3 regions of the Sporosarcina sp. P19 genome follow, and region 1 is predicted to be linked to each of the others. Evidence: riboswitches for the same ligand, from Rfam matches in the RefSeq annotation. Region 1 holds a riboswitch; each other region holds the start of a gene.
The links. Region 1 has a riboswitch for thiamine pyrophosphate ahead of tenA (thiaminase II). Riboswitches for the same ligand answer to the same signal wherever they lie in the genome.
Positions count from the first base shown of each region.

Region 2: another riboswitch for thiamine pyrophosphate. It lies ahead of thiC (phosphomethylpyrimidine synthase ThiC); the one in region 1 lies ahead of tenA (thiaminase II).
Region 3: another riboswitch for thiamine pyrophosphate. It lies ahead of CSV74_RS09835 (thiamine phosphate synthase); the one in region 1 lies ahead of tenA (thiaminase II).

Region 1 covers NZ_PDYR01000006.1:89,306-99,919, reverse strand. The annotation lists gene ureG (urease accessory protein UreG) at 1-52, shown strand, start outside; gene CSV74_RS08575 (urease accessory protein UreD) at 45-869, shown strand; gene CSV74_RS08570 (YheE family protein) at 1,499-1,936, shown strand; TPP riboswitch at 2,104-2,206, shown strand; gene tenA (thiaminase II) at 2,296-2,991, shown strand; gene CSV74_RS08560 (DUF3889 domain-containing protein) at 3,126-3,425, shown strand; gene hpaB (4-hydroxyphenylacetate 3-monooxygenase, oxygenase component) at 3,576-5,015, opposite strand; gene CSV74_RS08550 (hypothetical protein) at 5,165-5,755, shown strand; gene CSV74_RS08545 (rhodanese-like domain-containing protein) at 5,834-6,136, shown strand; gene CSV74_RS08540 (N-acetylmuramoyl-L-alanine amidase) at 6,401-7,114, shown strand; gene CSV74_RS08535 (Mrp/NBP35 family ATP-binding protein) at 7,191-8,249, shown strand; gene gerD (spore germination lipoprotein GerD) at 8,272-8,859, opposite strand; gene CSV74_RS08525 (KinB-signaling pathway activation protein) at 8,998-9,687, shown strand; gene CSV74_RS08520 (polysaccharide deacetylase family protein) at 9,715-10,380, opposite strand; tRNA gene CSV74_RS08515 (tRNA-Asn) at 10,554-10,614, shown strand, end outside.
Region 2 covers NZ_PDYR01000003.1:197,395-208,008, forward strand. The annotation lists gene CSV74_RS05755 (calcium/sodium antiporter) at 1-190, opposite strand, end outside; TPP riboswitch at 774-891, shown strand; gene thiC (phosphomethylpyrimidine synthase ThiC) at 1,010-2,782, shown strand; gene CSV74_RS05765 (aldo/keto reductase) at 3,243-4,097, opposite strand; gene CSV74_RS05770 (DUF1361 domain-containing protein) at 4,271-4,951, opposite strand; gene CSV74_RS05775 (GreA/GreB family elongation factor) at 5,191-5,487, shown strand; gene ytxJ (bacillithiol system redox-active protein YtxJ) at 5,576-5,902, shown strand; gene CSV74_RS05785 (autorepressor SdpR family transcription factor) at 6,200-6,457, opposite strand; gene CSV74_RS05790 (CPBP family intramembrane glutamic endopeptidase) at 6,836-7,267, opposite strand; gene CSV74_RS05795 (M28 family peptidase) at 7,719-9,881, opposite strand; gene CSV74_RS16600 (hypothetical protein) at 10,009-10,176, opposite strand; gene CSV74_RS05800 (OsmC family protein) at 10,267-10,614, opposite strand, start outside.
Region 3 covers NZ_PDYR01000008.1:10,218-20,831, forward strand. The annotation lists gene CSV74_RS09805 (DUF2653 family protein) at 1-3, shown strand, start outside; gene CSV74_RS09810 (superoxide dismutase family protein) at 677-1,273, opposite strand; gene CSV74_RS09815 (ectoine synthase) at 1,823-2,212, opposite strand; gene ectB (diaminobutyrate--2-oxoglutarate transaminase) at 2,228-3,508, opposite strand; gene ectA (diaminobutyrate acetyltransferase) at 3,576-4,100, opposite strand; gene CSV74_RS09830 (phosphoribosylaminoimidazolesuccinocarboxamide synthase) at 4,707-5,387, opposite strand; TPP riboswitch at 5,824-5,932, shown strand; gene CSV74_RS09835 (thiamine phosphate synthase) at 6,003-6,602, shown strand; gene thiS (sulfur carrier protein ThiS) at 6,586-6,792, shown strand; gene CSV74_RS09845 (thiazole synthase) at 6,789-7,562, shown strand; gene CSV74_RS09850 (ThiF family adenylyltransferase) at 7,559-8,575, shown strand; gene CSV74_RS09855 (ABC transporter ATP-binding protein) at 9,068-9,766, opposite strand; gene CSV74_RS09860 (ABC transporter permease) at 9,771-10,614, opposite strand, start outside.

The sequences.
Region 1 (10,614 bases):
AGAGTGGGTCAGGAAACATGCTTTGTTAAAAGGACTAGGACAAGATGTCTGAATGGACAGGCGTTCTTGACCTTGTCATGGAAAACCGCTTAGGACGCTCCGTGGCAAAAAGTGTCTACTTCCAGGGTGCATTTAAAGTGATGCGCCCTGTCTATTTCAATAAGAATAGTTATCCATGCTATTATTTATTAAATCCTGGCGGTGGCTATTTAGATGGAGATCGGTATCAAATGAAAGTCACGCTTGGTGAACGAGCGATGCTGACGTTGACGACCCAGTCGTCGACGAAAGTATATAGAACGCCCACCAAGCCAGTGTACCAAGAGACGATCTTTCATATGAAAAAAGACAGTTATCTAGAGTACTTGCCGGATGCACTTATTGCATACAAAGATGCCAGTTGTTATCAAAAAAACAGTATATACATGGAAAAAGGCGCAACATTGCTATATTCCGATATACTGACTCCCGGATGGTCGCCGGAAGGAGAAAAGTTCAGCTACGATATGCTCCGTTTGAAAACGGAGATTTATATGGAAAATCAACTTGTTGCCTTTGACCATATTAAACTTCATCCAGCATCTCAGCATATGAATGAGTTAGGTTTTATGGAAGGATACACACATTTAGGTTCCTTAATTGTCGTTGGAGAAAAGACAAGCGATGCTTTATTGGATCGATTGTATGAAACGATTCAACAAGAGGCTGGAGAATTTACATTTGGATTATCTAAACTTGCTGTTCCTGGCTTCACCATCCGTATATTAGCAAACTATACACAGGTCATAGAACGAATTATTTCAGTGTGCCATCACGTGATTAGCGACGAATGGTATCAAACAAAACCAAGTTTTTTAAGGAAGTACTAGACAGGGCCCGACAATTCTAAAGAGTTGTTGGGCTTTTCCTGTTAATTTTGCTGTTTATATATAAATTATTATATGATTAGTAGTTCGCGCATTGGAGTGTGTTCGAACAGCTTAGATACCAGTCCAATAAAATAGTTAGAGTGTCATTTCAAATGATTGAAACACAGAAATTAGGGTATCATTAAACATATGAGTAATAACACTTTATAGGCTGGAACCAGTCGTCAATCCAAGTGGAATTACAGGTGTTTTAGGTGTATAGGCTCAACATTCGTGCTTATTATGAATGTCTTTAAAAAGACCGTTACCCAAGTGTGAATTTGGCATGCTGACTTGTAATGAGCAAAGGGGCAATAGACTGAACGGCTTTTAATCTGGCCGTGAACATCATTTTTCCACTGAATTTTGCGTTTATAACAAGTGCCTTAGAACAGTGATTGGTTTGACAACAACTTATTGCTTAGATATATGTAAATTTTATTTATATTTGAAAAGGATCCTTATAAGTAAACTTGAACGATGGAAAAATCTAACTTTGTGCCAAATAGCTTGAATTAGTAGTGATGGATGAAGTAAGATGAATTATTCTATAAAAAAGAGACTTGTTACTATTTTTGGAGGTGTTTCCTGTGGTAGACGACTTTGAAGCGGAAAAAGTTTTTGAAGACAGGCAGTACGAGCGAATTCAGTTTAAGCTCATCATAGAAGGTCGTAATTATAAGGGTGACTATCATGATGGTGAAATCCAATGGCTTCATCCACATCCGAAGCAAGACGTCGGTGAAGAAGAGGTAATTGCCATAGAGAATAAAGTGTTGGAATTGTTATCTGAGCAAGGGATTCGAAATGAAGCAGATGATATTGAAATCGAACGTTCGATTAGCAGAAATCAAACTCGGCCACTTCAGTTATTTAAATTAAAGATCCAGGGTGAAGAGTTTAAAGGAACATTTATTAACGGTGAAATCGAATGGTTTCATCCTAAACCAAGACGTAAACTAAAAGAAGAGCGCGTGAAAAAAATAGAAGAAGATGTTCAGAAAAAGCTTAAAGAACATCTAGAATAAAGATTTGAAACTGCGTGACTCTCACTAAAAATAAACTTATTCGGTTAAATGCCATCAACTTGAGGACTGTTGCCATTCACTGTGTTGTATGTTGGGCCGTTTATAATCTTAATTCGTTTGACTTTTCTGACAAGATATGCCTATAATGGATATACAAATGAAATAGTTGTTACCGCTAGGGGTGCTCTGTGGAGCTGAGAGAAGCATATTGCTTTAACCCTTTAACTTGATCCGGTTCATACCGGCGTAAGGAAGTGGTGCAGATGTTACGTAGCTTATTTCTGGCTCTGTGATGTCTCTCCGCCACTTCTGGTCAAGAAGTGGTTTTTTCATTTACTACGTAAAAGGGGAGAGTATACATGAAGTTCACTGAGCGCTTATTAGAGAAGACATTACCAATTTGGAGACAGAATCATAGTCATCCATTTGTCCAAGAAATTGGAAATGGTACGTTGGATGAGGAGAAGTTTCGATTTTATATGGTGCAAGACTATTTGTATTTAATTGACTACGCGAAAGTGTTTGCTGTAGGCACGATGAAGGCTACCGATGTAGAGATGATGGGGAAATTTGCAGCGTTACTTAACGGTACACTAAACACGGAAATGGATCTACATCGTAAGTATGCAGCTCGCTTTGGTATTACAGAAGAAGAGCTAGAGAATGCCAAGCCGTCACCCATTGTCCTAGCGTATACGCACTATATGTTGCATGTTAGTCAAAACGGTTCTTTAGCGGAAGTAGTCGCTGCATTATTGCCGTGTGCGTGGAGCTACTGGGAGATCGGCAAAGAGCTTTCTGAGTTGCCAGGTGCGTTGGATCATCCGTTGTACGGTGACTGGATTCGCATGTATTCATCGGAAGACTTCGGGGAGTTGGCTACTTGGTGCTTAGACTTAATGGATGAAACAGCAAAAGGTAAGCCTGAATCGGAATTAGCGAAGTTAGAGGAGATTTTCCTTAATACGACTCGTTATGAGTATATGTTCTGGGACATGGCGTATACGAAACAAATGTGGCCTGGTGTGAAGGAAGAACAGACAATAAAAATTTAATATACAAGAGACATCTAACTATTTTAGTTGGATGTTTTTTTATTTAGAATTGAATGGTTATAATCAGCGCATGCTATTCTTAAAAGGAGGTGTGCGCCATCTTTGCGAAAATAGGCTTGGCACTTGGAGTTTTATTGACAAGTGGGTCGGGCACTAGTGATGCGCCAGTTGCTGCACTTAGTAAAGTGGAAGTACCGGCATACGCCAAATGGTCAAGGCTTGCTATCAAGCAAACGATGCTCAAGTATCCTCATGCAGATATCAAGGATTATTTGCATATCGCAACTGACTCAAAGAAAGTTACAAACACGGAAAAGTTCCAGCTTTGGTTAAAAGAGGAAGAACGGGAATTCGGTGTGCTAGTGACTGTCACCTATTCAGCAGAAACGGGTAAATTTATTCGCATCGATTTTCAAGAAATACCTATTAATTAAAACAACACCCCTATGCCATCTAACATGGCCTAGGGGAGTTGTTTTATTCGGGAGCTTTTTGATAAAAGAAAATGTAAGTCTTGATGTCGTTGGTGAACCACTTGTGTAGACATGCATCCGAATAGTTTAGGTGAATTGCAGACTTCTTATTTAATCGGAAAGTAAACCGCGTATCATTTCTTGCCCCGCGTCTTTCGGATAGGATCGGTATAGATGACCTGATAAGCGAACCGGATCTCCGAAAAAATACCGTTCATATTGTGTTTGTCTTGTGCCGAACGAACTCATCGTCAAATCCCAAGCCAAACGAAACAGTTGTACACGTTCTACCGCGGTTTTTGTAGCTCCTTGCAGGTACTTTGCGAGATCAGGTTGAATAGCCGAATGGAAATCCTTATCGGTGGGTAACGCAATCATTCCACTTGCTCCGATTAGCTGAATGATCTCACTGAAACGCGGGTAGACTTTCGGGAAAACATTGCTGGCTACTTGAAGTGGTATTGCACTTGGACACATATACCCCCATTGATCGAGTGCTGCATCAGCTTCCGATTTATCTCGCAGTGCTTTCATTGTTTCGAGTCCAATAATTATTTCAGACAGTTTTTCTTGAATGTGGAGATATTCCGCTATATTAATCGTTTGAACGAGCTGCTCTGCTAAATTCAGCATGAACTCCGTTTTGACGATCTGTCTCGTAATGACTTGATGTGTGGCGAATGGATGGAACGAACTCATGGAAAAAAACTCTGAAGCTACTTCGGCATTGTGATGAAAGAATACACGCTCCCATGGGACGAGAACATTATCGAAAACCACTACAGCATCCATCTCTTCAAACCTTGAACTCAGTGGGTAATTAAATGTGGAACTCCCTCCTACAAATGATTCTCTACAAAGAAAACGCAAACCTTCTGTTCCGGAGGGAATGGAAAAGGCGAAAGCTTCATCAGGATCCCCAAGAAATGAAGGCGTGCTAAATACCAATACTTCATCTGTCACGCCGCCCTGTGTTGCAAGTAGCTTAGCTCCTTTAATGATAAGTCCTTTCGATGTCTTACCTACAATCTTCGCAGAGACTGGTTCATCTGACATATTAAAGGCACTTTGAGATCGATTAGTCTGCGGTGTGATGAAGGTGTGAGTAAAAGATAGGTCCTCTTCTCGTGCTCGTTCATACAGCGCTTGAATATGTTCGGGAAAGCAGTTTTCCTTGCCGAGCAAGTGAGGCGAAGAAGAGGCAAAGCTCATGATTACCGTATTAAGGTAATCGGGACTTCTACCAAGTAAGCCGCAAGAAAGTCTTGCCCATTCTTCTGTCATGACTCTGCGATTCTGCAAATCTGTTTTGGTCTTAGGTTGTAAGTAAGAAATTCCAATTCGCTCATTTGTGACTGGCGAAACATATGTCATAAGAGATCTATGTGCAGGTGACAGTTGTAAATCATATAGGGAAGCCTTCGTTTCGATAAGCCCTTTAAAAGCGGGGTGTTCAGAGATAGGTCCTTTCAATTGTTGCCCATCCAGCCAAATCTCCGCGTTTTGCTCATTCATTCTACGTACAAACTCCTTGCCGTTTATAGCACCCATACTATTCCTCCTGATTTTTCTAGTTGGTATAGTATATTATGACATCGTCTTGAATGATCAAAATAGTTCTCGTACTGAACAATAGTTTTGATACAATACAGAAAGAGTACATAGGGAATTTATCCGGATAAGTGAAAGGCGTGTATATAATGAATGAAGAATTGGTAATGAAGTATATCGTGGCGTGCACAAATCTATATGGGATTGTGCCTGTTGAAAAAGTGGTTGAGATCTACAATAATCAAAACAAAGAAGAGATTTCATTGGATGAAGTGGAAAGATTTTTGCAATCAGAGCAAGTGAAAGAAAAACTAGAGGAGAGCTTCGTTTATATTCAATCAAACGAATTTGTAGCTGAAGCGACTAGCGAAGAGGATGAAAAGGACAACCTAAAACGAAATGCAGCTGGAAAGCCATATTACATACCTGGAAAAGAAGAATTACTGCGATTCATTGATGAAGAGTACTTTCAAGAAACGCGAGAGCAGGTAAAAGTAAAGAATATGTTAAGAGAAGACTTCGGCGATCAATTGAATGTAGAGGAAGAAGTCTCTGAACTAGTATATAATTTGCAAGTAAGTGGCGGCGACTTCATGATGGAACTTTCATTATTTGTATCCGGACTGGAACTGCCTATTAAAGAATCCGAGCGCTATATCCCTGCGATTGTTGAATTGGCGGACACGACCAGATTATGGGAAAACCGAGGGCATACTATGAAAGAATTACAACAACACTAATTAGTTCATTTCAATAGACAATGCTTAACTCAGCAAGATAGAATAAGGGTACATTAAACACTTTGGAGGATATCATTCATGACTTTAAAAGAATTAACTGCAAAAGAAGTGCAAGAGCAACTAGAAAGCGGTAAAGAGCTCAATATCATCGATGTACGTGAAGATGACGAAATAGCAGAAGGCATCATTCCGGGTGCACAACACATCGCACTTGGCAACCTACCCGTTGTAATGCATGACTTAAATGCTGAAACACCTTACATTCTCGTATGCCGTTCAGGCGGCAGAAGTGGCCGTGCGCAGGAGCTTATGGCAGACGAAGGATTCGATGTAACAAACATGGTGGGCGGCATGTTAGCATGGGAAGGCGAAACAAAATAATAAGCGAAACCAAAGCTGTCGTAAGAAGTGAAAAACTTCTTGCGACAGCTTTTTATATATGCGTTCCACCGTAGAGTGTCGCATTTCTACCTAGTTACGTAGTGTGCGTGCACCTCTAGTGCAACGGTGTCTTCACTCTTACAAATCCATAGCATAAGCCCATGGTACACTTCACTATCTCCTACTCTAAACAGCTTCTCATATACTACGTAGACATAACCTCAAAAGTCCAAGCGTATAGTGAAAGAAAAAGGCGGTGTCTGTATGAAAAAGTGGCTTGTAGCAGGGTTGCTAATAATTTTCTCGTTAGGTGGAGTGTTATACGGCGTCAAAGCATCTGATCGTGGCTTCTTTCTGCCCTCAGAACTTGGTGGGGTAAGCATCCTCATTGATCCTGGGCATGGTGGGGAAGATGGGGGTGCTTCAGCAGGTGAACTCATTGAAAAAGATATTACTTTAAACATCTCCCATGAAGTGAGTAAACTATTAAAGAAAAAAGGGGCAACTGTAGAAATGACGAGGGAGAAAAGTGGCGATGCGGTCGCGGAACATGCACCATCCGAGAAGTTTACCTCGTTGAGAAGTAGAAAGTTCGCAGACCTGAAACTACGTGAAAGCATGGCCGTCGATTCGAAGCCCGACATGTTTATCAGCGTACACGTTAACGCAATTCCAGAAGAACGCTGGAGAGGAGCACAAGTATTTTATCATCCAGGCGGCCATCCAGAGGGTAAGCAACTAGCGACGTCGATCCAAAACGAATTGCGTGATCAGTTGAAAAATACAGAGCGAGAAGCCATGAAAATCACAGGGGTCTACTTATTGAAAAAAGTACCAGTGCCAGCTGTATTGGTAGAAACAGGCTTCCTGTCCAATCCAGAGGAAAGAAAACTATTGGCAAATAAATCATATCAGAAAAAAGTGGCTGCAGCGATTGTGGATGGAATTGTGAAATACCAACTTGCTGAAGAACAATGAAGCATATGACGTTTTAGTGAATAGGGAATATGATATACTGAAAGGGAGTGAATGAATTCAGTAAGGAGTGTTGAATGTGATTAATGAACAACAAGTCCGTGAACTGATTGGCGCATTGGAAGATCCGTTTTTACATAAAACATTGGCAGAAACGAATGGTATTGTGGGTGTAACCATTAAACCTGAAAAAGAACACGTCAGTGTTAAAATCGCGATTGCGAAAGTGAATACCGGAGAGCAATTGACGCTACAATCAAAAATAGTTGAAACGTTGAAAGAAGCAGGAGCCGACTCGGTGGGCATTCGATTTGAAGAGCTGCCTAAAGAAGTGTTAGAGCAATTCCGGGGTACAGTTACGGAAGCGGAAACACAAGATATCTTATCCCCTTTATCTAATATCGAGTTTATCTCGATTGCATCTGGTAAAGGCGGTGTAGGAAAATCTACAGTCTCTGTCAACTTAGCAGTAGCTTTAGCTAGACGCGGCAAAAAAGTTGGTTTGATTGATGCAGATATTTATGGATTCAGTGTTCCGGATATGATGGGTATTACAGCTATGCCTGAAGTCCGGGAGGATCGTATCATGCCAGTAGAACGTTTTGGTGTCAAAGTGATATCAATGGGCTTCTTTGTTGAAGACAACGCACCTGTCGTATGGCGTGGACCTATGCTTGGGAAAGTGTTGGATCAATTCTTCCGCGACGTGGACTGGGGCGAGTTGGATTACTTATTGCTCGACTTACCACCAGGAACAGGTGACGTGGCGCTTGATATTCACCAAATGATTCCAGCATCTAAAGAAATTGTCGTTACTACTCCACACCCAACTGCAGCATTCGTTGCAGCACGTGCAGGGGCGATGGCATTACAGACTGAACATGAGTTACTCGGTGTGATTGAAAACATGTCTTGGTTCTCATCGCAAGCAACAGGCGAGAAAGAGTATGTCTTTGGACAAGGCGGCGGTGTTCGTCTTTCTGAAGAACTTCGTACGGAATTATTAGGACAAATTCCTCTCGGCCAACCTGACTGGAACGAAACGGATTTTGCACCTTCCGTCTACGCAGAAGATCATCCGATAGGAAAAATCTATTTAGACGTTGCCGATACAGTAATTAAAAAAACAGAAAAGTAAAATGTAACAGACGAAGAAAGGATTATTTTCCTTCTTCGTCTGTTTTTTCTTCTTTAGCGTCACCCTTAGCGGATTCCTCACCAGCACCTTTTCCTGCCTTCATAATCAGTTCTTGCCACTTTGCTTGCATGAGAGGACTATTGATTGTATCCTCTATGGCCTTCTCCATTTCCTTCTTGAGCGTTGCTGAATTCACGATATTCTCCATTTGCTTCATCATGTCTGGTTGACCAAAAAACTTCTCCATTTCTTTTTGAAAAGAAGCATCTCCCATCAAATCTTTCATAATATCCGCTTGTTGCTTTTTCATGCTTTTTGCGATGGATTCAGTGAATTTAGGATCTTCAAAAGTTGTTTTCCAAAAAAGTTCTCCTTCTTTAGAAAGTAATACATTCTCAATGCTCTGCTTGACTTCGGGCTGTTCAAGTACTAATAACTCCCTGAACTCAGGATCAGTCATCAATTTACGGAGTGCTTTTTTTCCGTCTTCCGTTTGGATTGCATCCGTCATCATCTTTTTCATCTCATCATAGCTTGGCGCCGCCTGATGACCTCCGCTGCAACCCGTAAGGAATAGAAGGAATAGAAATAGAACTGCAAATTTTTTCATTCCACTCAACCTTCCACTTGTATTTTCATTTATTGTTCACAATATAAGAAGGAATATGCATGAATCGTTCAATGAAATAGATTTTTTTGTCGATCGTTGATACACTAGGATGGACATGATAAAAAGGGGAACAGTACTGTGACAATACGAAATTGGGTTAAATTTTTCTTACGCGCAATGGCAATTGGCGGAGCAATCACAGCGGTTGTCGGTCTAATTGTACGTTGGGATTTTTTCTATGGATACTTACAGGCAGGCGAGATATGGCAATTTCTTGGTGCTTTTTTATGGATGATTTTCTTAGGATTTACAATGAGTGTGATTGCGCAGATGGGCTTCTTCGCCTACTTAACCGTCCATCAGTTCGGCGTAAATATATTCCGTACGCTAACATTATGGAATTGGGTGCAAATGCTGATCATAGTAGTGGTACTGTTTGATTTAGTCTTTTTCCGTTTTCAATTAACGAAAGAAGATACAAGTCGTACATTTTTGTATATTTTCTTACTCATCACCTTAATTGCAGTATCAGTAGTGACAGCGTACTTTAAAGCACAGTGGACAAAAAAACATGCATTAATTTCAGCATTATTCTTCATGATTGTGATCACGACGCTTGAATGGTTACCGGCACTAATGGTCACTTCAGGTAACAAAGATGAATGGGTAACCATTCTTTTATTTCCGCTTCTCGCAGTGAATGCGTATCAGTTATTAATATTGCCTAAATACAACAAACAATCCGATGTTGATAAAGAAAAGCTAGATCAACGCAGAACGGAAAGAAAAAATGCGAAGGAACAAGCGGGTAAATCCAAAAAAAACTGACAGGAGATTTTTCTCCCGTCAGTTTTTTTATTGTGGAATTTTTTTTGTTTTTACAGTTGACCGAAATAACAGGTCCTCTACGGATTGAAAAGTACGGCTGGCAATTAATCGCTGAATCTCAGTTGTAGCTACGTGTTCGTTACGGGCATATGGAACGGCAATAATTTCACCCTTTGAAGCTTTCGGTAATGCGCCGCCAGACCACTGGACAGTAGATCCAAGGGCGTTGATTTCTGCTTCGCTTAATTCTTGCAGCAGCGCTAAGGGGAATTCTTCATCTGTCGTACGGAACCAAAGAGGTCGCTTGCTAAACAATTCTTCAAACGTTTGAAGTTGCTCGCTCAACAGATTGGGATCGTTTTCATACTGTTGACCCTCTGTACCGAGTAATGCGACAGGTAGAGAACGCTGTTTAATTTGCTCTGTAATATGAGGGAAGCGTGAAGCCCAGTCACTATCGATAAATAATAAAGGATAGGGCTGCGACAATTTTTCAAGAAGTTCCTCCACTTCTTTATCACCGAATGAAATATTGATGGTCAATGCCGAACCTTGTGTACCTTTCACTATCACTGCAGGTTGTTCGGTCAATCGGAAAACCGCCTTCAAGGTAGAAGAAGGCTTGGCCAATTGAGGGATGAAAGCTAGGAATAGTGCAGTCAATACAAGAAGGAAGAGAAGTTTTTTGATCATGCCAATCTCCTTAACTATGTGAAGTCTAAACTATTGTATGAAAAACCCTTGACGTATATGACTAAGCCCACTATAATTAAAAAAGCTTGAGTGATTTAAAAGTATTTGTTGCAGAGAGTTAGCAAACATGCTATAATGGTTTTTGTCGTCAAACGTACTACATATAATATTATTCCGCAGTAGCTCAGTGGTAGAGCAATCGGCTGTTAACCGATCGGTCGTAAGTTCGAGTCT
Region 2 (10,614 bases), on a different contig from region 1:
CGTTTCCGCCCATCGCTGCAATAATACTGACCGTCGCTTCTGGTGAGCTAGTTCCGAGCGCTACAATGGTGAGACCAATCAAAATAGGTGGAATTTGCAACAGTCTTGCGATATTTGAAGAGCCATCCACGAAATAGTCGGCTCCTTTTATTAATAATACAAATCCAATAATGAGTAAAACATAGGACATATATTGGTTACCTCCTCCATAGTAATGATATTTCTAATTAGCTGTATGCAAGCGTGTCTAGACTACAATAAAAAAATTGCTTCAATTACTGCATACTTGATGCATATTATGACAAGCACCATGATAAAAACAAAATATGTATGTGACTTTACTTCCCCATAGCATTCATCCTTCTCAATCCTAGATATGTTATACAATGTAAACTCTACTACACTGATCCTTCCTCTTTTATTTTTTCATTTTTGATTATCTCACGTCATCACTATTTATGCATCTTACAAGTCATACAAAGACATTCCCTTCTCATCATTACATGCTTTCTTGAGTGGTGTTGAAAAGATCTTATAAAAATAGCTTGTCCATAGAATGATCTTTACAGACAAGCCAGCGATATACTTTCCCACTAACTTCCTACCAGACTGAATGCAGAGTATATCGAAGGTTTTTTCTGATTCTGCATTTCTGCTTCCTCACCAATCACACTAGTTACATGTAAATAACGGAACTTATGAAAATTAACAGAATAATTAATCTTTAAAAACCGATTAAGGTATGGTATACTATTCCTGTTCGAACAATTAAATACTAATACTAGGGGTGTCCAACGTTATTGGACTGAGATGGAATGACAGTACACGCATTCCGGACTCTTTGGACCTGATCTGGCTCGTACCAGCGTAGGGAAGTTTTCATTTTATCAGCGACGCGTATTTATGCGTTTTGAAGACCAGGTCCTATCTACGGAACTGGTCTTTTTTGTTGCCGATTCCCATCACTTGAATCGAGTCATGTCGCCCCTTAAAAGGAGACGATGACAAAATGCAAGAGAAGCGAGAAGAAATCCATATCCATGAATGTTTTCCAGCTAGTAGAAAGGTCTACGTACAAGGAAATCGTCCAGACATACTTGTACCGATGCGCGAAATTGAGCTATCACCAACTATAACTGAGCAAGGTGAAATAGCGAATGAACCTTTCCGTGTCTATGATACAAGCGGTAAATATACGGAAGCTGGTTATCAAGTGGATATCAAAAAAGGACTTCCACTTATCAAGAAGAACTGGATAGTTGAACGAAATGACGTGGAAGAATATGAAGGCAGGCAAGTGAAACCACGGGATAACGGATATCGTTCAATGGAAAATATGCAAAAAGAAGCAGAATTTCCATTGTTGAAACGTAAACCATTACGAGCAAAAAACGGCATGAATGTTACACAAATGCATTATGCGCGCAAAGGAATCATTACACCTGAAATGGAGTTCATAGCAATCCGTGAAAATGTAACCCCTGAACTGGTACGGGATGAAGTAGCGAAAGGACGGGCAATTATCCCGTCTAATATCAACCACCCAGAGGCGGAACCGATGATTATCGGAAGTAAATTCCATGTGAAAATCAATGCGAATATCGGTAATTCTGCCGTCTCCTCTTCAATTGCTGAGGAAGTGGAAAAGATGACATGGGCTACACGCTGGGGCGCAGACAATATCATGGATTTATCAACTGGAAAGAACATTCATACAACACGTGAATGGATCATCCGTAACTCACCTGTCCCCGTCGGAACGGTTCCATTATATCAAGCGTTGGAAAAAGTAAACGGCAAAGTGGAGGATCTCTCATGGGAGGTATTCCGCGATACATTGATTGAGCAGGCAGAGCAAGGGGTCAGCTATTTTACAATTCATGCGGGTGTTCTGCTGCGTTATATTCCCATGACGATTCATCGTGTGACTGGAATTGTCTCACGAGGTGGCTCTATTATGGCCCAGTGGTGCATGTTGCATCATAAAGAAAGTTTTCTCTACACACACTTTGAAGATATATGTGAAATTATGAAACAGTACGATATCGCGTTTTCATTAGGAGATGGATTACGTCCAGGCTCAATAGCTGATGCCAATGACGAGGCTCAATTCGCTGAACTTGAAACTCTTGGAGAACTGACGAAAATTGCTTGGACCCATGATGTGCAAGTCATGGTAGAAGGTCCTGGACATGTACCTATGCATTTAATTAAGGAAAACGTTGAGAAGCAAATGGAGATTTGCCAAGAAGCACCTTTCTATACGCTCGGTCCTTTAACGACAGATATTGCGCCTGCCTATGACCACATCACATCTGCTATTGGTGCGGCTATGATCGGTTGGTTCGGGACAGCGATGTTATGTTATGTAACGCCTAAAGAACATCTTGGTCTACCGAATAAAGATGATGTGCGTGAAGGCGTCATTACGTATAAAATTGCAGCCCATGCAGCTGATTTAGCAAAAGGTCATCCGAATGCATACAAACGTGACAACGCATTATCAAAAGCCCGCTTCGAATTCCGTTGGCGAGATCAATTTAATTTAAGCTTGGATCCTGAACGCGCGATGGAATATCATGATGAAACATTGCCTGCTGAAGGAGCCAAGATCGCCCATTTCTGTTCGATGTGCGGACCTAAGTTTTGCAGTATGCGAATTTCACACGACATTAGAAAATATGCTGATGAAAACAGTTTAGAAGAGAAGCTAGCAATGGAAAATGGCATGAAGGAGAAAGCTGAAGAATTTAAAAAATCTGGTGCTGAAATCTATCATTGATAAGGAGTGAAGGAGTTATGACAACTGAACAGTTAATACAGCAGATCTCTGTAAAACGCCGAAATCTTCTTCAGTTAGAAGAACAGTTGGCTCTCCTGCAAGCACAGTGCATACACGAATATACAGAAACCGTAACATATAGGAAGTGTATGAAATGCTTGAAGATCGAGAGTGTCCATTATTAATACATGTTCTGCTATTCAAAAACAGGATTTGTGCTCTTTTAGCTTCCTGAAAAATTTATCGGTATTGTGACGTACTATCGTTTTCCATTCACGCGTCCGATTACACAAATACGTTTAGCCGTTGTCCTTTAAACGTTGGATTTCATGTTGGTACAATAAAAAGCGACCCACCACGCCTCTTTGCAATGCGGACCTAGGTGGGTCATTTTTATCAGGATAACAGGATCTGAAATCGCAGAATTTTTCAATGATCCCCTTTACTAAAAAAGATACGTTTAATCAAACTCTTCATATTCATTCGGGTGCTGCCCTTCTACTCTTCCCGCTTCGCCTTTATCTAAGGAATCAATTTGTCTCATATCTTCTTCGGTCAATTCAAAGTCGAATACAGTGAGATTCGCTTTTTGATGGGCATAGTTAGATGATTTTACGACCGTTAAAATATCATTCTGTATATTCCAACGAATAATAATTTGCGCTGGTTCCTTATTGTATTTTTTAGCTATCGAAACAATCGTTTCATTTTCTAACACGTCATTTAATTCACGCCCTAAAGGACTCCAAGCTTCTGTTACAATACCGCGGCTTTTATTGTATTCTACTAGTTCGTTATTGTTAAAATACGGATGTCGTTCAATCTGATTGGTCGCCGGCGTTACACCTGTTTCCTCAATGATACGCTCTAGATGTTCCGGTAAGAAATTAGAAACACCAATCGTCTTAATCAGTCCGAATTTCTGCGCATCGACTAATGCTTTCCACGCTTCTACGTATTGATCTTGTTTTGGAAGTGGCCAATGAATCAAGTATTTATCAAAATAGTCGATTCCGATACGGTACAGTGACTCTTGGATCATCAGAATTGCTCTTTCGTAATCATGTGAAGCTCCAGGAAGTTTGGAACTGATCATCAGTTCTTCCCTAGGTACAGATGACCGCCGAACCGCCTCTCCTACCATTCCTTCATTATTATAATTCGTTGATGTGTCAATCAGTCTGTACCCCGCTTCAATCGCTGTTAACGTACTGACTACACCTTGCGCACCTTTTACTTTAACCGTTCCGAAACCAATTGAAGGAAGGCTCGTTCCATCATTCAATCGCATCGATTGTACTTTCAACTGTTCCATTTTTATCTTACTCCTTTTTTAAAAGTAAACTCTTCTATTCGTCTCATCCATGTAATTTCCCTTGCTGAAAGTGAACTAAACATTCATTCCCCTTTAGAATCAAAAAGCACCTGTGTCTGCAATACACATGAATAGCTAAACATCCACGTGTATTGCCGGCACAAGTGCACTTCTTACTTTTCCTTAAACGATCGAAACAGCATATAGCAAAATAAAACAAAGCCAGAGAAAGCGATAATGAACTGTACCGCAAATCGATCTACTTCCGCCACTTGTTGTAACACTTGGAGTGGATTGAAAACTATATCCCAACTATTGAAACGTAGAAACCTCCCAATATAAACACCGATTCCTGTCAGCAAACTGACACTTAAAATACTGGCGTAGCCGATCTTTCTTGAATACTTCATTCTGACAATCTGTTCGAAAATATAAACAGACTCCAGTCCTACTACGATGGAATAAAAGAAGCCCATGGCAATCACTAACAACTTCGTCCATATCAAAATGTCATGGCTGTATACTATACCGCCACCTGGCGCATATGGTCCTACATTTGCCATCCACCTGAACTTTTCATTCGCTATATGAATAAAATCCGTTACGAGATAGACGGAATTAGGGAAGAAAAATAACCAAAGCAATATCCAGAAAACAGACCAACTAATTTTTCTCTGCCCTACCGTCATGACCGCTTGACGAATGAAGAATAACGGTATTATGGCCAATAACACATTCCATGACAACGCCGCATAGAGGAAATCCAAACTCTTAAAGAGCATGACTAGACAGACGCCCCAATAAGCAAACATGAATAATACTAGTACTTTATGTTTTTCAAAAAATATCTTCACGGAACCTCCCCTAGTAAGAATTGTTATATATTACTTCTCTATCTTGAGTTAACTACTAGTGTAAACGAATCCAATCTAGTTAAGTTGCACCTACATAAAAGATTGTATAGAGTTCTGTAGTTATAGAAAATGGATTTCAAAAATCGACAAGATGCATTACAGCGCATTAAAAACGCACGTAAATTTTTGATTTTAGAGAAGACTCTGAGTACGAGGCTGCAATAACATCGCAAGCACAAATGGAAGAGCGTGTTTTACTACTTTTAGATAGACTTCGATATGCAGAAGTAACTTCTGTACCGAATGACGGAACAGATCCTGTCGTTTTTGGTGCACCTGTGATATTCATAAAACTACCGGATGGCGAAATTGAAACCTATACAATAGTTGGTGTCGAAGAAGCTGATATAGTGAACGGGATCATTTCAATTGAATCACCACTTGCCAATAGCTTAGTAGGACGTTCTATTGGTGAACAAGTAGTAGTTAAAACACCAGGCGGTGAAATGACTCTTCAAATCGTGGCAGTACGATGAATAATATCAATAATTTGATTGTATACCGTCAGGGGTATATAGTGAAACTGTATAGATCATATAAAACCTATTAACTGGAGGGTTTAAATTGAAACGCATTAAAACTATAGAGGAATGGCATACTGTTAGGGAAAGTTCAATAAAACAATCTGTTCTTCTCTTTAAAATGAGTTTGACATGTTTCAGTAGCCTATCCGCAAAAAAAGAATTACATAACCTCGTTACGGACTTACCCCTCTATGTCATTGTCGTACAAACGGATCAAGCTATTTCGAAAGCGATTGAAAGTGATTTACACGTGAGACATGAATCGCCGCAATTGTTAATTGTAAAAGATCAAAAAGCAACATGGCAAGCCACACATTATCACATTAAAGAAAGCCTAGTTCGTGATGCGATTGAAATGTATAGCTGATCATAAAATACCTGTGCATGAGATTTTCAGGAATGTATATACATTCACGTTCATTTCAAACACGGGTATTTTTACACATTCCGACCCAACAAACAAAAATGAGTTTTGTTTGTTGGGTCGGAATATAGTAGTTATAGTAACACTCCTGTATTCTCAACACCGTACTATCACTTCCCCATCTCCCTTGTTTAGCACCCGTAGCTTTAACTCATAGCTACGTATTCACTTTTGAAAATGAGGCAACTCCACACATGACACATATATGTATAGGTGCACTTCCTCAAGTATTTCACCACTTTATTTATTCAATTTTATCATCCAAACAAGAAGATCTTGCAGAACTGTTGTATGGAGAGTGTAGTAAATATACTGTCCCTTTTTCTCCGATGTGACAAGCCCTGCGGTACGTAAGATGTTTAAATGATTGGAAATGCTCGGCTTACTCATCTTGAATTCTTCATGTATTTCACTGGCAGTTAAAGAACCTTTTTCACTGAGTAGAGTGAGTATTTTTCTTCTCGTTTCATCGTTTAGAGCTTTAAAGATTTCATTCACAGTAAATTACTCCTTCATAAATAGTAATTAGATGTTTATCTAAATAAGTAATTACCTAATTATATAACGAGATTGCAAATAGTCAACCTGTAATATGGATATGCAATTTTCATGTTCGATTAGATAAGTTTGAAAATATTATTAACTATACGAGGTTCCCAATATGCACGGGAGCACCTTCTCAACCTTTCTATAAATCAACATTAGAAGTCACTATGAAAGGTTAGCGCATACAATTCACTGGTACAGATTGATAAGGAATGCAAATAAAAAATTAGTAAAACAATACAAAAAAACACTGAAAATAAATTCAGTGTTTTCGCTTGTTATGTAATACGTCTTCATCTTCAAACTACGATTGCGCCTTCTGATAGAAATTCATTTCTTAAAACTAATCAATTTATATTTAAACATGATGGTCGTTCCCAAATTCATTATAGAGTGAACAAAAACAGGAACTAAGAGATTGTTTGTTTTAAAATAGACCCAACCAAAAACTAGACTTGGGATGGTGATATTTAATAACATCATAGGCTTTTTGTAGTATTGGATATGAAAGACTAGAAACAATACAGTCGTGGATAGTATCGCAACCCATTGGTGACCTGTATATACAAAAAATAAGTTCTGGATAATGCCTCTAAATAATAGTTCCTCAAACAATGCGACTAAAAACATGAAAATAATAAGTGATGACAATGTACCGTCTTGATACGTTTTATTCATGTCATCAATGTAGTTGGAAGGAATAATAAACGTTAAGACGACTCCGAATAGTAATAACGCAATGGAAGCAATACCTGTAATCACTATAGATTCTATTGGCTCGTCAAAGGAAAGTAGACTTTGGATAGTTAATACATTATAAACTACTAAACCAAAGATGACTGCTATACACATAAAGGAAAATGAAGAAAATGCAAACATCACGTCTTTAGTAATAATATCGCGTTTTATATTTTCTGACCCGCTCTTTATATGATCCAGACATATGACGTCCTCTCTAGATGCCTTTAATGTAGCTGAAATGATAAAGGTTTCATTAATTTAACAGTTGCTAAACGATCGTCTACGCTTCGACCTTCTTATTATACTCTATTAGTTGCTATAGTAAAATGTCCATTGATACGAGACCTTTGTTAAGTCTGTTAAAAGCATTAAAAGCACCGCATATACGCGATGCTTTTAATGCTTTAATTCGTTATCAATTCAGGCTTTGAACTACTGAACGGCTTAAAAATTTATCCGCACTTTTCTATTCTTATTTCAGTTCACTCAACAGCTCACCTAATTTTTTCACGCTAGCTGTTTCATCTGTTACCGTTTGTTGCAATAGCTCTTTCTGTCTACCGAGCGCATCCGTCAAAGTAGCGATTTCTACTGACAAATCTGGCTTCGTTTGTTCTTTCTTCGCTTGTAAAGACTTGATCGTGTCGAATAGGTCTTCATGGTCGACAATTCGTCCAGCACCCCACATGAGCTGCTCTTTCGGTGCTTTTATGACATAGTCCGTGAAGTAGTTGAATACTTCCTGATCGAAGTCATACGCATACCAGTTGTTGTCAATTGCATACAAGTACTCGTCCAGTGGCGTGGCGATATCACCTGTAGTTAATGCCTCAATGGAAGCAGTTAAGTTTTTTACGTTATTTTGCGCATGTTCATGAGGGAAAATCGGTTCATCTTCCCACGTCAATCGCACAAATTGGTCTTCCGCATATTTATAAGCAGCCAACAAGTCGCTATTCAACTCACGACTTTCCTCGTACAGCTTCTTCGCTCGGTCTGCATCCTCTTGTTTTAGCGCTTCCGCATACTCTTTATTAATGTCAGCGACTTTTGCATTCACTTCTTCTGCACTAGACATCGCGTGATCGATCTCTTTCGTCAAGTCGTCCGAAGCAACAGATGCCTGTTTAAATGCATCGGCATCGATCAAGTCTTTCATTGCCTGCAGACGTGTTGTGAAGTCTAACGGTACAATTGCCGTTTGATCGTAATGTATTGTCAATAAACCATAAAGGTTTAAGTGGAATTTCAGTGCCTCGGCGTTGAACGCGTCTTCGCTGTCGAATTGAGAATGATAATGAGAGTGCATAAATTCACTATCTTGGAAATCATTCCGAAGCGCTGGCACACCGGCAATACTGAATGAGAAATCATCTGACCATGTACGTAGTGGAGAAACGACTGAAATCCCATCTTTGTACACGTCGGATAATGGCGGTACTTCTTTTGCGAATTCCGTCAAGTAGTTATTCAACTCGTAAGTCGAGCGAATTTCATCTTGTGTCGTATGTTCAAATGCTGGAAGTTCGAAGTTCATATTCGCAAACGTCTTTCCGACCCACTCGGGATGAATATTGAAGATTTGATTGTAGGCACCTGTCGACCAGTCGTATCGAGTATTCGACTTACCCCATTCTTCCGCTGCAATCGCATTGAAAATAATAGTCTTTTCTGGTTGATAGCCGCTGTCAATCATCCCTTTGGCGATTCCCAACATCATGCCGATTGCTGCATTGTCATCTTGGAAGCCCGCGAAATACGAATCATAATGGCCAGATAACAGGATATAGGAATCCGGATCTTTTCCGACGATTTTCCCGTAATAATTATACGCTTCTTGATCCATCTTCACAGTAGATTTTGCATCAAATTTCACGGTAAGCGTGTCATTTTTACTTGCTTCTAGTGCCTTTTTCAGTTCACCTGCATCGGTCTGAGACATCGAGAATGCAGGAGCATCGTCCGGTCCACAAATATCCTGTGTATTCAACGCATCTGGATCCACTTCGGCATAGCCAGCTTCCTGCACCGCGATGACCCCCGCCGCCCCTTTCACATGCGCTTGATAAGTAGGGTAATTAATCCACCATTCTTCTCGCTGATTGATATCGATTAACACGAGTTTCCCTTCGATATCCAACCCTTCTAAATCTGCTGCAGTCCCTTTACCTGCATAGACGATCTCAAGTTCTTTCACACCGTTCGTATCAAAGTTCACTTGATAGCCGCCTAGTACAGCTAAATGCTCTTTACCAGCAGTATCTGTAAAGGTTAAATCGGCCTTCTCAAATTCCCAACTATCTACCGTAAATGCATCTTTCGTCACTTCGGTCAGTCCGATTTTCTTCATTTCTTCTCCAATTTTCTCCCCTGTCTTTCGTTCTGCTTCTGAACCCGCAGTACGATAGCCAAGTTTCTCATTGGTTTTATATTCTTCCATTCCTTTAGCGAATTCAAAAGCATATTCCACATCTACTTTAGACAAGTACTTGTCCTTTTCATCTGAGAGTGGAGCGGTCTTTACGTCCTCTACAGGCTCTTTCTTCTCTTTGGAAGTATCTTCTTTTGGCGTACACGCAACGAGTGACGTTGCAACGAGCATGGACAACGTTAAGTAACTCACCATCTTTTTCATTTATCACAGTCCTTTTCATTTTTTGCAATCAATTCATTAAACGATAGAGAGAGAGTTTTCGCAATAGTTTTTTGGTTTTAATTACGAATTCTATTGAATATTTTTGATGAGTTATATTTATAATGGATTACAGCAAACAAAACGCATTTATGTTTGCTTTGATTCTACCGATGAATGGAGTTTGTTTGAATGGCCATTTGTCTTTCAGCGTCCAAAACTTTATCAATAGTGATTTGCTGAACTCTAAACTCAACCTTTCTAGTTTTTCTATTTCAACTAGGTTAAAATTCTCCATTCTCAACTTCTCCCTAATTTTTACAAACCAAAAAACCGCGTAAATTCAAGTTGTAAAACTTGGTTTCACACGGCTTTAATTTTGCTGTCATTATTTCTTTATCCATTTCGATTCAACAGGAATCCCTGCATCAGCAAATAGATTATATACCGGGCATCTTCTTTCTACTTCTGCTTTTAATTGCTCAATCGCCTCGTCTGACTCATTTGTAGTGATTTCACAAACAAAACGAACTTTTTGGAAATGAGTTTTTATGCCTGCTTCCCCCATCAAACCTCTAGCATCCACGATTCCCGTCGTATCAAAATTAATTGCTGTAAAAGTAAAGTCTTGTTCGTAAGCAATTAATGGAATCATTACTGCTTTACAGCCATTTAGCGCAGCTGCGATAAACTCAAGTGGATTTGCCCCAGTATCAGTTCCACCTAAGTGAACAGG
Region 3 (10,614 bases), on a different contig from region 1:
TAATCAACAGGACGCCCCTTTCCGGGAGGGCGTTCTTTTTTGTGTTCAATTTATTGAATTGGAGAGGCTAGGGTTGGGGTTGGGATTTGCGCTTCGGAGGGGACGCTTTCTGGAGGGTGGGCGGTGAACCACACCCCTTCGCTTCGCTCGCTGGGTGTTTCACCTGTCCCACTGATCCTCCCAGAGTCGCCCCTCCTACGCTCCAATCCCTTGCAATGCGAGTGGGTTATACTTTTTGTCGTGCATTAAAGTAAGTGTTGTAATCCACTTTTGAACTTCTGCACTTGAATTAAAATAAGTTAAGACAAAACAATAATTCTCACAATACCTACAGTGAGTGATCTAAGTACCCGCACTATCAACGTAGGATGGAAGTGGAAGATGGCGGCGAAGTGCAAAGATGTGCTCCTAACGCTTCGCTTTTACTCGCAAAAGCCGTTCTTCGTTACGGCTCTTCCCGCAGGATCAGCTTGATCAGGTGAGACAACCAAAAAGAGCGCAGCGAACTGGTCGGCTCACCGCGAGCCCATGGGAAAGCGTCCGTCAACTGGAGCTTCCATCCCTTCGCACTTACTAATTAACTTACTCTTCCCAAGCACTTGCTCTAGAACTTGAACAAATTCAAACACTACACAAAAAGGATGCCCCAAAACTCCAGGACATCCTACTTTATTTATTACTTCATTTTCTCAGATGTAATCTCTGCACAAGCAAATGGTGTTCCTGAATCGCCTGCTGGATCTGTGATGTTATCATCCGCACCTTCATGGATAATCAACGCGGATCCGTCTTCATCAAGTAATGAATTATCTTTTCCAGACTCAAGTGTGACCGCATCTGTCGTCACAGTAACTTTTGCGTTTCCATCTTCATCCGCCACAAGATTTTCCAAGTCCCCTGCATGGTGTCCTTCTGGATTTTCTAATCCGTGCTTTTTATCCGTTGGGTTGAAGTGACCGCCAGCAGACTCTTTAAAGTCCGGTGCTGTACAGACGCCCGTTTCATGGAAGTGCATGCCATGTTCACCCGGCTCAAGGCCCGTTACGTCAACGTCCATCGCTACACCAGACGGTCCTTGCGTAAGCGTTACGGAACCGATTTCTTCCCCGTCAACATTCATGACTGGTGCCATTACTTCAGGCTCGGCTGTTCCTTCTTCTTCCACAACCGGATCACCGCTACCGTTCACCGGTTCTTTTTCTTCATCCGCCGTGCCTCCACAAGCCGCCATCAGTAATGCTGATCCCAATACAATACTCGGTAGTTTCCACATAATTAAATTCCTCCTTGTGTAAGTTATGTACATTGTAGTTCATTACCGCTTGGATAATGAACTCATAGTGTGTAGTGTACCCACTTTTATAATTTTCTAACATGCTGCTGAAGTTTTAAGAGCGGATTTCAAGTTGAATAGAGCGGTTGTAGGGTTGCATTGAGCGCTTAACGTCTGACTTTGAGCGGATTCAGCGTTGTATTGAGCGCTTTACGACTGACTTTGAGCGGATTCAGCGTGGCATTGAGCGCTTATCCACTGACTTTGAGCGGATTCAGCGTGGCATTGAGCGCTTACCCACTGACTTTGAGAGGATGCAACGTCACATTGAGCACTTATCCACTGACTTTGAGCGGTGCCAAGGCTTCATTGAGCCCTTAACGCCTAACATAGAGCACTCAACCAGAAACTATGAGCGCACACGCCAAAACATAGAGCACCCGGCCAATTTAACGAGCGTCCACCTTCACCGCCCCCCTCCCAACCATAAAAAACACTCCAAGGAACCACCCTCAGAGCGTTCTCTACCCACATTACATTCCACAACACTCAATCTTCAATCAGCGGGTACACACCATTCTCATCATGCGTCTCCGTCCCGACGACTGGCGGATTAAAGACGCAAATCAAGCGCATGTCATCTTTTCCACCGCGTAAATAGTGCTCGTCGTGTTCATTTAACGCATACATCGTGCCATCTTTGATTGGGTAGACTTTGCCGTCCGCGATCGTTTCGATTTCACCATCGCCCGCCACACAGTATACAGCTTCTAGGTGGTTTTGGTAATGGATATGCGTTTCCGTTCCAGCGTAAATAATCGTTTCGTGGAACGAGAAGCCCATATTGTCTTTCTTCAGTAAGAAACGTCGGCTTGCCCACGTTTCTGCCTTCGTTTCATTTTCGCTACCAATAATTTCATCTACTGTACGTACTATCACTGAACATTCTCTCCCTTAGTTTTTTACGATTTCTTCAATCGCTTCTTCTAGAATATCGAATCCTTGATCAATGCCTTTTTCATCTATAATCAATGAACCGAGGAATTTGACAACTTCGCCTTCAGGTCCAGACGTTTCAATGATCAAGCCTTTTTCGAATGCTTTTGCACAGATTTTATCTGCATAGTCTTCCTTGCCTTCACCACAGACGATTCCTTGCATGAAGCCGCGGCCACGAGTTGTAGCTTTCAACTGTGGATAGTCTTCGACGATTGTTTCCATGCGCTTCGTGATGAGCTTGGATTTTTCTTGTACCGATTTAGCGAATTCATCTGTTTCCCAGTACGATAAAGCTTCAGTCGCTGTTAAGATGGCCATGTTGTTACCGCGAAATGTTCCGTTATGCTCAGCTGGACCGAATGTATCGTATTCTGGTTTGATCAGCGTGAGTGCTAATGGTAATCCGTAGCCACCAATGGATTTTGACATGCAAATGATGTCAGGTTTAATGCCAGCTGGTTCAAAACTAAAGAATGTTCCAGTTCGACCGCAACCTGCTTGAACATCATCGACAATTAGTAAGATATCGTAATTTCTGCAGAGACGTTCTACTTCACGCAACCAGTTAAAGCTTGCGGGATTGATGCCGCCTTCCCCTTGTACCGTTTCGAGAATCATAGCTGCTGGCAAATCTAAACCACTGCTGGCATTAGCTAAATATTTTTTGAGGAAGGTCAAGGATTGATCTTCTTCTAAAAACGTATCGAATGGCATAGACGTCGTATTGTTAAGCGGCACTCCGGCTCCACCGCGGTTGTATGCGTTGCCTGTTACAGACAATGCGCCAAGCGTCATGCCGTGGAAACCGTTCGTAAAGCTTACAATATTTTGTCGTCCCGTTACTTTGCGGGCAATTTTCAGTGCACTTTCGACTGTATTCGTCCCAGTAGGACCAGGAAACATTACTTTATAGTCCATGTTTCTCGGCTGCAAGATCACTTCGTTAAATCGTTCAAGAAATTCTTTACGAACCGTTGTGCCCATATCCAAACTATGTGAAATTCCATCATCTTGAATATATTCAATCAGCTTTTCTTTCATTTTTTCGTTGTTGTGGCCGTAGTTCAAAGCACCTGCGCCGGCGAAGAAATCGATATATTCTTTACCTTCCGTGTCCCACATCTTATAGCCTTTTGCTTTGTTGAAAACTGTTGGGAAACTTCTGCTGTAACTTCTCACTTGCGACTCGCGATTCTCGAATACTTCCATTACTTTCTGACTTTTTGTCAGTACCATGTGTAATTAATTCCTCCGTTAGATTCTGTATTTTTCCAGTGTCAAGTTGCGACAATCGGCCAGTTTCTCAGAATGGTCCAATGCGGAACAGTTTTTCTGATTCGTGCCCGCAACCCGGGAATTGATCTTTCGTATAACCATCTGTGATCGTGCATTCCGTCCCTAAGTCACGTGCTAAGCCTTTAAATAGATTTGTTGACGGAATATTAGATGGCGTAACTGTTGTTTCTAGATACCGAATATTCCGACATGCATCACTTTGCAAAATCGTATGCAACATACGCGAAGCCAAACGCTTACCTCGTACAGATTCATCGACTGCCACTTGCCAGATAAACAAGGTATCTTGCGCTTTTGGTTGAATAAAGCCTGAAATGAAGCCTACAAGCTTTCCGTGATCTTCTACTACGATACTCGTGTCGCTGAATTGATCTGCCCACAGCAAATAACTGTAGGAGGAATTCAAATCGAGTATTTTCGTATCCTTAATGAGCTGCCAGATGAACTTTCCATCTTCTACAGTCGGAATACGAAATGAATACGGATCGTTCGGATCTAGTCCTGCAATCGAAACTTTGTGTTTAATCTGCAAACAGTTTCTCCTCCAAGTTCTCTTACATGTAGTTTTACAAATTTTCATCATCTGAAATTCTCTAAGATGTGTGCTTCTTTATCCGAGAACACGATCTAACTGAAATACGTTCGTCGAATAGTCATCAATGTGAGGTTTTAAGGACCGAGCAAACACGCTCGGCAGATTCTTCTTATGAATCTAGCGGATATAGCAAGGGTACTTACGTAGAAAAGCCAAAATGGAGATTCGTGCTGGCTACTATGGGTGCTATCTTTCTGCCTTGCGGTATGAAGTGCAAAAAAGAGCGCCTTTACAAAAGCGGGGAGCTTTTGTTCATGGAAACAGCAGATATATTAAAGATTCGCTGATATGAAAGACACTTTCAATATCTTGAATTTACTACCATACGCATTCATCCAACCAACGTTCACACACTGTTGAAGAAGCAAACTATGTGTCTCCTCTGACACTGGTTGTAATTATAGGAAACTCTGAAAACGTTGTCAACAGTAAATATATTATTTTATTTATTTGATTAAAAAGTAAAAAGCTGCTAAGTCAGACAGCGTATAGCCTAAGAGCGAATATAAAAAACCGGAAACATTTTTCGTTTCCGGTTGAATTTTATGAAAACAATATCTTTTCTAATTCCATTGGTGCAATATATGTATCCCCTTGATAAACACGCATATTACCACCTGAAATTTCATCGATCAACATGATGTTTCGCTCAGGATCGCGACCAAATTCCAATTTGATATCATATAGCTCTAACCCTTTTTCCGCCATCTCTGATCGAACGACTTCAGAAATTTGTTGAGTTAATTCTTTAAGCGTTGCGTATTCTTCATGCGTTAAAATATGAAGTTGCGCCAAAGCATCTTCTGAAATAGGTGGATCTTGACGTTCATCGTCTTTTAGCGTCACTTCCACGAAAGCATCCAATACTTGCCCTTCTTCAGCATACGCACCGAATCTGCGCAAGAAACTTCCGACCGCACGGTATCGACAAATCACTTCTAATCCTTTACCAAAGACCGTAGCAGGTTTCACCGTCATCGTTACTTCATCCAGATCAGCATCGATATAATGTGTTGGTACGTTTTGCTCCTCCAATTTCTCGAAAAAGTATTTCGTCATGCGAAGTCCAGACTTCCCAGCACCATCAATCGTCAGGCCTACTGTGTTAGCACCTGGATCGAATACACCATCTTCCCCTGTTACATCATCCTTGAATTTCAATAGCACGTGGCCATCTTCCAAGCGGTAGACGTCTTTCGTTTTACCAGAATAGGTTAATTTCATCCGTACGATTCTCCTCTATTCATAAATGTGTACTACCTATTCAGTATAAAGCACTTTGACGAGAAGAAAAAGTATTGTTTGACGAAAGTTGATAGGCATCACGGCAGATTTCACAAAATACTCTTATACTTAGGATCACACATACACTTTAAAGAGGAGGAAATGAATCATATACTTTCATACAGTTACCTTCTATCTTTTATTCGGAGCGCTTTTTGAAATATGTACTAAGTAGCATACGTACTCTTCCATCAAGGCAAGTATGGAACCGACTCTACAAGAAGCAAGCATCCTTTGAAACAACAAAATTATGGAAATCACTGTAAATAGTGTAGAAATCGGTATCGCTAATCAAATCGCTGAATGAGTACATATGTAAAAGAAACTCTTTTCATTCCGCCATACACATGATATGCTAGATATGAAAACTAAATATTTTGACCATTAGGGGAATCCTTCACAAGGACTGAGAAAAGAGTGTGGCTCTGAAACCCTTATCACCTGAACAGATTAGCACCTGCGGAGGGAAGTGGCGAGTCGTTCCGGATATATTTCTGTCGACATTTCTACCACTTTCCGATTCGGGAAGTGGTTTTTTCTATTGGAGGGGAATGAATGAAATTACTTGGCGTGACCGACGACCGCCTTTCAATTGATGAACTGACGCTACACTTGCAGCAGACTGCACCGTTTCTTGACGCCATCATTTTGCGGGAAAAGTCCAAGACAGATGAACAGCTTGTAAATATAGTCACGCGCCTTGCATGTGCTGGATTTCCACTCAACAAGCTCATTCTACATGCCAGACCTCACCTAGCTAGCAGGCTGAACCTATCAAAAGTACAGCTGACCGGTTATGGCATGTCTTTACCAGATGCACATCAAGAATTTCCTGAGCTGGCATTCGGTTGCTCGATTCATTCGTTGGCAGAAGCAAAGGAAGCTGTGAAAGAAGGAGCAGACTGGCTTTTGTACGGGCATGTTTTCGAGACGAAATCGAAGCCCGGACTGCCAGCGCGCGGAACGGAGGAATTGTTTTCTATTGCAGAGTGTAGTTCGATTCCCGTGTATGCAATCGGCGGAATTCAGCCGCATCACTTGCCCAATTTACAGCGAAACAATGTAGCAGGTGCTGCCGTATTATCCCCTATGCATTCACTAAAAGTCTTACAAAGTTATAGAAATGGAGTGTCGTCTGATGGAGAAAATGATTGATTTGAACGGAAAATCGTATTCGGTCGTTCCGGAAGTAGGGACGATTCAGCAGTTACTTGAGCATTTAGGACTTGGCGATCGTATTTTGATTGTGGAGAAAAACAAAGAGATTTTGCAGAAAGATTACTATGACGCACCAATTATGGACCGAGACCAAATTGAAATCATACATTTTGTAGGAGGCGGATGAAAATGTTAAAAATAGCAGATAAAAAATTCTCTTCACGGTTATTACTAGGTACGGGGAAATATCCTTCATTTAAAATACAAAAGCAAGCAGTTGAGGTATCAGAAGCAGAGATCCTGACGTTCGCGGTACGACGCATGGATATTTTTGAGAAGTCACAGCCCAATTTCCTCGAACAACTAGATTTAACACGCTATACATTGCTACCGAATACGGCAGGAGCAAGCACAGCAGAAGAAGCTGTACATATCGCACGTCTCGCAAAAGCATCCGGACTTTGCGACATGGTAAAGGTGGAAATCATCGGGTGTAGCCGTTCATTGCTCCCCGATCCCGTGGAAACATTACGCGCGTCGGAAATGCTGTTAGAGGAAGGCTTCATTGTATTACCCTATACGTCAGACGACGTAGTGCTTGCAAGAAAACTATGTGAATTAGGTGTTCACGCTATCATGCCAGGTGCTGCGCCGATCGGTTCGGGCAGAGGCATTCTGAACCCACTGAATTTATCCTTTATTATTGAGCAATCCAATGTACCTGTCATCATTGACGCAGGCGTCGGCTCGCCAAAAGACGCGGCTTTTGCGATGGAACTCGGAGCAGACGGCGTTTTACTGAATACCGCAGTATCCGAAGCTGCAAATCCTGTCATGATGGCAGAGGCAATGAAGTTGGCGATTGAAGCGGGACGCCTCGGCTATAAGGCAGGACGTATGCCAGTACGCGATTATGGCGTAGCTAGCAGTCCGACTGAAGGGCTCGTGACAAATTGAGCAGTAAATATTCTCGGCAAGAGCTGTTTGCACCTATCGGACTAGTTGGGCAACAACGTATCCGCGAGGCAAAAGTTTTCGTCTTAGGAGCTGGTGCACTCGGCTCTTCCGGAGCGGAGATGCTGGTGCGTGCAGGTGTCGGCGAACTGACGATTGTCGATCGCGATATTTTGGAGTGGACTAATCTTCATAGACAACAATTATACACAGAGCAAGATGTGATCAATCAATTGCCGAAAGCGATCGCAGCGGAAAGTAGATTGCGTGCTATCAATAGCGATGTGAAAGTTCGCGGGATTGTGGCGGATGTAACGCCTGAAAACGTCCTCGAGTTATTCGAAGGACATCAGTTCATTCTCGACGGCACAGATAATATAGAAACTCGGTTATTAGCAAACGACGCTGCATTACAACTCGGCATACCATTCTTCATGGGTGCTTGCGTCGGTAGCTACGGGCTGACGTTTCCTATCGGTGTAAAAGAAGGATCACCTTGCCTCCATTGTCTGCTCGAAGCTTTGCCGCCACAGTCTTTGACTTGCGATACAGTCGGCGTCATCTCGCCAATCGTTGTCACAACTGCCGCCCGTCAAACCGCCGAACTGCTGAAGTGTATAACGGGCGCGACGGTGGAACCCCGCCTCGAATCCGTTGATCTATGGACAGGCGAACGCGCCGCAATGAACGTGCAAAGCATGAAGAAGCCCGGTTGTCCAAGTTGCTCAGACACCCCTGTCTATCCTTACCTGTCTGCCAACGAAGTCATGCGGACCGCTGTACTGTGCGGACGTGATACCGTGCAACTGACATGGCCGAAAAACCGACAAGTAGAACTAATACCATTCGCCGAATCCATCCGCGATATCGTTTCTAATTTAAAACAAAACCCTTATTTAGTTTCCTGTGAATATAACGACCATCGCCTCGTGTTATTCCGCGATGGCCGGATGTTGGTGCATGGAACGAAGGATATCACGGCTGCTCGGAAGATTGTGGCTGGTTTGCTCGGGTGATGGTTGGAGAATAGAGCAGTCGTGCGTGGTTTCATGAGCGGATAACGTGTCTGATAGAGCGGGTAGCTGGCGGCATTGAGCGCTCGTGCAATTTTATGAGCGGTTCACTCGCTGGATTGAGCGGATAGCGTGTCGCATAGAGCGGGTAGCCCGTTACATTGAGCGCTCCCACAGTTTTATGAGCGCTTAACTCGCTGGATTGAGCGGGTAGCCCGCAGCATTGAGCGCTGCCACGATTTTATGAGCGGCTCCACGAGTAAACTCTGGATTGAGCGGGTAACATGTCACATAGAGCGGGTAGCCCGTTACATTGAGCGCTCCCACAGTTTTATGAGCGCTTAACACGCTATATAGAGCAGTTAACACAACGCATAGAGCGCTCCACATCGAACATAGAGCGCGCCCCCACAATCCCACAAATATAAAAACGCTTCAGAAAGCCATAAAACGGCCGTCTGAAGCGTTTATTTCATTACTTATTCAACATCCCACTCACTCAGTCAAACCCAAATCCTTCTCAGCCGTACTCTCCAACTTCAACACACCATCCGTCATTTTGTATACCTTATCCACGTACTTAATCAACCGTACATCATGTGTCACAACAATGGTCGCCGTCTGATTAGACTTCGTTTCATTACGCAACAACTCCATCACTTCAAACGCTCGATCAGAGTCGAGTGAAGCGGTAGGCTCATCTGCTAAAAGAATTGATGGCTTACTGAATAACGCTTTGGCAATCGCCACACGCTGCCGCTCGCCGCCCGATAAATCAGAAGGGTAATTCTTGTGTAACTTAGTAATACCTAAATCCTCGTATAGCTTACGTTGCTCGTCTTTTGACATATTATCTTTCTTCACTTTATTCAGCAATTCCAGCTGCTCATCGACAGTTAAAAACGGCACGAGGTTGGAAGCTTGCAAAATAAAACCAATTTCCTGTAATCGGACTTTAGAACGCTGCTTTTCATTCAGCTGCGATAACTCTTTGTCATTAATGATGACTTGCCCTTCGCTTGGAGATTGTAGACCGCCAGCCACCGTCAGGAACGTACTTTTACCTGAACCCGATGGACCGATGACTGCGACCAATTCGCCACGTTCGACTATGAAATTGGTCTCCTTCATCGCTTCAACGAGCGTATTGCCTTCACCGAACGTCTTTTTCGCGTTTCGTAATTCCAGTACCATCGTCTTACCCCCCTATCGCTTCGAGCGGATCAATTCGGATAATCGTCCAAACCGAAATGACAGCTCCGAGAATCGCCACTACTATTAAAATCAAACCATAAAGTATCATGGTAGGTATATCGAACATGATAGGAACTGCATTCGGCAGAAAGCTTCCCGCAAGTAAGGTCAGACCAAATGCGAGGACAACCCCGATTAGCGCAAGAATGAATGTCTGTGCGACAACCGATCTTGCCAAATAAGCACTGGAAATCCCCTGCGCTTTCATCAGACCAAACATGCTGATTTTCTGTACTGTCAATACGTACAAGAAAATCGCAACGATTGCAGCTGAAATAACAAATAGGAAGTAAATCATATACGTTAACGTCAAATTCTGCTCTGTATAACCTGGCAGATTCTCGATAAACGTTTCTGTTTCAATGATTTCCGTATTGTCGGGCAAGGATAGTGTATCCCAGTCTTTATCTTTGACGACAACCGCATTGACTACGTCTTTATTCATTGCATAGGCGTCACCGAATTTAATTTTTTGCATATCATTTAACTTCATGTAGAGAATAGGCGATGCATTAAAACGCGCTTTTTCCGTGAAGCCGACAATCGTCAGTTCCGTATCAGATGATGACAACTCGAGCGTATCTCCGATCTTAAAGCCTTCATCTTTCAACACGTCGGATGCCACGACGCCGTTTTGAACGTAAAACGTTGGGTCCCCTTCACTAACTTCCGGCTTAATGAACTCTTCCCTATCAATACCGAAGAGCATAACATTTTGCTTGGTATCACCATTGTTCGCTATGGCACCCATTTGGCTAACAACAGCCGTTTCTTTCGCATCCAGCTCA